2 regions of the Undibacterium sp. Rencai35W genome follow, and region 1 is predicted to be linked to the other one. Evidence: riboswitches for the same ligand, from Rfam matches in the RefSeq annotation. Region 1 holds a riboswitch; the other holds the start of a gene.
What was found. A riboswitch is a leader RNA that binds a small molecule or an ion and turns the genes downstream of it on or off. The one in region 1 is predicted to bind thiamine pyrophosphate.
Positions count from the first base shown of each region.

Region 2: it holds a riboswitch for thiamine pyrophosphate, as region 1 does, so the genes downstream of both, ACO0K3_RS08090 (TonB-dependent siderophore receptor) here and thiC (phosphomethylpyrimidine synthase ThiC) in region 1, are expected to answer to the same signal.

Region 1 covers NZ_JBMPPC010000002.1:667,546-669,751, reverse strand. The annotation lists gene ACO0K3_RS06935 (diguanylate cyclase) at 1-702, shown strand, start outside; TPP riboswitch at 966-1,068, shown strand; gene thiC (phosphomethylpyrimidine synthase ThiC) at 1,135-2,206, shown strand, end outside.
Region 2 covers NZ_JBMPPC010000003.1:232,871-235,076, forward strand. The annotation lists gene ACO0K3_RS08090 (TonB-dependent siderophore receptor) at 1-889, opposite strand, end outside; TPP riboswitch at 937-1,056, opposite strand; gene rarD (EamA family transporter RarD) at 1,164-2,042, opposite strand.

The sequences.
Region 1 (2,206 bases):
TTGCTCGAAGCGAATCAGCAGCTAGAATTTCACGCCGTGCGCGATCCACTGACCGGCCTATACAACCGCCGTTCATTCGTCGATCTGATGCGAACCCGCATGATCAGTGCAGAAAAAGACCGGCGTGGCGATGACAGCAGTAATCCCGATTGTCTGATATTGATGGATATCGATCACTTCAAGCAAATTAATGATACCTGGGGACATGCGGTTGGTGACAGTGTCTTAATGGAGGTGGCGCACCGCCTCAAAAAAGCCGTGCGTGATACCGACATGGTATTGCGTTGGGGTGGCGAGGAGTTTTTAATTTATTCACCGAAATCGCACCCCAGCCAACTCACCCGGCTGGTCGAGCGTGTGTTGTTTGCGATTGGCGAACAGAATATTCAGGTAGGGGACATATCGGTGCCGGTCACGGTCACCGCCGGGTTTATCTCGCTGCCGTTTTCCGGTATTCCGGAAGAGGTATGTAATTGGGAAAAAGCCATGCAGATGGCTGACATGGCCTTATATCTCGGCAAGGCACATGGCCGCAACCGCGCCTATGGGTTAGCGAAATTGCTGGTACCGCAAGAGCAGGCAATGAAAGTGCTGGACCACGATTTGTCCGCCGCTTTAACAGAGGGTATGGTTGAGTTGATCGAAGTTGTTGGCCCCGTTAAGGCTAAAGAAAACGGAGAAACGGAAAACGTAGCTGACTAAGTCATTAAAAGGCCGCTCAATAAGCTGCATCAAAAACATGCGGACTTTTAAAGCGAACACGCTATATAATGCAGCCCATTGTGAACTTATTAGTAGCTGGTCAGAAGTAAGGAATGATCCAGACTAGCTCAATATAGCCAATGCTGCATCCGCTCTGCATCCGCTCTGCATCCGCTTTTGGCCATGGATGAATGTCTCACATAAAGAATGTAGTGATTGCAAAACTGATTGTAATAAGCGATCGATGAAGTAAGAACGTAAGTAAGAACTGCTAGGGGTCCTGACAGCAATAGCCGCTGTCGGGTGAGAAATACCCTCGAACCTGATCTGGATAATGCCAGCGAAGGGAAGCAAAATCGTACCGCAACACCCGTGCGCGTACCTCAAGCCTCCCAAGCTGCCATCAATAATGTGCACGTTAATGGGAGCAAAATGAACGCCAATCCACAATTTCTGTCCGCTACCGCGACAGTCGACCAGGCTGCAATACAGCCTTTGCCTAACTCACGCAAAATTTACATCCAGGGAAGTCGCCCCGACATCCGTGTACCGATGCGTGAAATCAGTCAATCCGATACGCCGGCCATGTTCGGCTCGGAAAAAAATCCCCCGATTTATGTCTACGACACCTCTGGTCCTTACACCGATCCTGCTGTCAATATTGATATTCGTTCAGGCTTGGCATCGGTCCGCGGCGCTTGGATCGCTGAGCGTAATGACACTGAAGAGTTATCTGGACCATCGTCAGAGTACGGTATCGAAAGATTGAATGATCCCAAGCTGGCGGAGCTGCGTTTTAATCTTAAACGCAAGCCGCGGCGCGCTCTGTCCGGTAAAAATGTCAGCCAGATGCATTACGCAAGACAGGGCATTATCACGCCTGAGATGGAGTACATCGCGATCCGCGAAAACCTGCAACGTCAAGAGTATCTGGCCAAGCTGAAAGCCTCCGGACCGATGGGCAACAAGCTGGCTGATCTGATGGGACGTCAGCATCCGGGTCAATCTTTTGGTGCATCGATTCCCGACGACATTACCGCAGAATTCGTACGCTCAGAGATTGCTCGTGGCCGTGCGATTATTCCTGCCAATATCAATCATCCTGAGGTTGAGCCGATGATTATCGGCCGTAACTTTCTGGTCAAAATTAATGCCAACATCGGCAACTCTGCCGTGACATCCAGCATCGGCGAAGAAGTCGAAAAAATGACCTGGGCAATTCGCTGGGGTGGCGATAACGTCATGGATCTGTCGACGGGAAAACACATACATGAAACGCGCGAGTGGATCATCCGCAATTCGCCTGTGCCGATTGGTACTGTGCCCATTTATCAGGCGCTGGAAAAAGTCAACGGCAAGGCCGAAGACCTGACCTGGGAGATTTTCCGCGATACGCTGATCGAGCAGGCGGAGCAGGGTGTCGATTATTTCACTATCCATGCAGGCGTGCGTTTGCAATATGTCCCGATGACGGCAAAACGTATGACAGGCATCGTGTCACGCG
Region 2 (2,206 bases), on a different contig from region 1:
AGCCGATATTGCTGCTCCGTGTAAATACGGGTTTTGCCCAGGGCTGGTCGTTGAGCATCGTATCAGGATTAATCCCGCGCGGTAGGTCGGTGCCGTTAAATAGCTGATAGCCAGGAACTGTGAGTTGCGATTTGCGCTGGTAGTCGAGATCGAGTTGAAGCAGCGCTTTAGATGTGATGTGCCAGTCAAATGCACCTGAGATGAATTGACGATCACCATCTGCACCATTGACGTAAGAGCGGATTTTTTCTGCAGCGGCATTGATGCGGTAACCAAATTGTCCGTCGTCCGACTGACCACCCAGATCCACTGTGCCATATAAGGTACCGCGTTCACTAGCCTCGACGGTGACTGAATGTAATGGCGTCACAGTAGGGCGCTTTATGACGTAATTAATAATGCCACCTGGCGTAGCGAAGCCTGCCTGGAAACCCGCTAAACCTTTAAGAATTTCGATGCGCTCTTTATTTTCTAGCGGAATCGAGGCATCACCCGGGATCGCCAGCCCGTCTTTACGGTAGCTGCTGGTGTTATCAAGAGCAAAGCCGCGAATCGAAAATTGCTCTGCATAACCAACAGCGTTATACGCATCATTGACACTCGCATCAAACTTCATTGCATCTGTGCTGCTGCGGATACGTAAGTCTTGGATTTGCTGCTGAGAGAATACGGTAACCGCGACTGGTGTGTCCTGCAGCGGTGCATCGACAAATCCTGCAACCGTATTAGTAAGCGGTTTTTCTTTCAACTGTTTATTGGCGCTGATAACGACCTCAGGCAATACTCTGTCGTTGCTTTGCGCATAGGCTGAGGGTATGGAGATACAGGTCTGCGCGATTGCTGATGCAATTAGTGTCAGGCGCAGGGAAGGTGATGTTAATTTTTGCATAGTTTGCTCTTTTTTGCGAAGTCAGCGCAGGAGCAAACAAAGAGACGGAAGGAGACTTTGCGCTTCCCTACGCTGGCATTATCCAGATCAGGTTCAAGGGTATTTCTCACCTGCAAGGGACGATATGAGCATGTCATTGTCGTCAAGCAGGACCCCTAGCGAGGTCACCATTTTACTACGAATCCCGATAGTCGCCGGATTCAGGCACCGGCCAGCATGCTGATTCCAGTTTTTTGCGCACTTTGAGGTGTGCAATCCAGATAGCAGGCGGCTGTCAGGCGGGTTGTCGTTTGAAGGTATGACGTAATCCTTCGATGGAATACACGACCAAGGCAGTCCAGATCACAATAAAGCCAATTAATCTGTCACCGCTGAACGGTTCATGATAAAGATAGACGCCGAGCACCAATTGAATTGACGGCGCGATGTACTGCAATAAACCCAGAGTTGCCATCGGTATGCGGCGTGCACCAGCAGCAAACATCAGGAGAGGAATCGCCGTAATTGGCCCTGCGGCCAGTAATAAGGATTGAGTGCTTGTTGTACCACTGATAAAAGCGTTATGCCCTTGCAGGGTCAGGTAGCTAAGATAAGCAAATGCAAACGGAAATAGAATAAAAGTTTCCAGAGATAATCCCTCTAGCGCGCCTAGCGCAGCGGTCTTGCGCAATAAGCCATAAATACCAAAACTGATTGCCAGAGACAAACCGATAACCGGTGGATGCCCTGCCTGCACCGTCAGCCAGATGACGCCGCAGGCAGCGAGTGCAACGGCGACCCATTGACCTATACGAAGCCGCTCACGCAGCAGTACAAAGCCGAGTAAGACATTCACTAAAGGTGTCATGAAATACCCGAGGCTGGCATCGACGACTCTGTCGTTATTGATTGCCCATATGTAGATAAGCCAGTTCACGGAGAGCAGTAATGCACTTGCCGCAAATCCTGCAATCAGTTTTGGCTGGCTCAATAAATTGTTGAGCCATGACCATTGTTTGCGAATTGCCAGTACCGTGACGAGAAATACTAAAGACCATAGCATCCGGTGCAATAGGATTTCCATTGCAGGAACGCCATGTAACGATTTGAAATAAACCGGAAATAAGCCCCAGACGATATAAGCGGATGCTGCTAAGAGTATGCCTTTACGCATGAATGTACGATCAAGAGAAGAGATTGCAGTGTCGAAAACCAGAAGGCAGAGCGCTGCAGTATCCAATTCTATGGACAATTGCGATGACGCCGAAGAGTTGACATTATCGCAGCAATTCGGGGAGTGTGTCCTGATCTCAGCCAATTCAGCGGTCTACCCTTGCG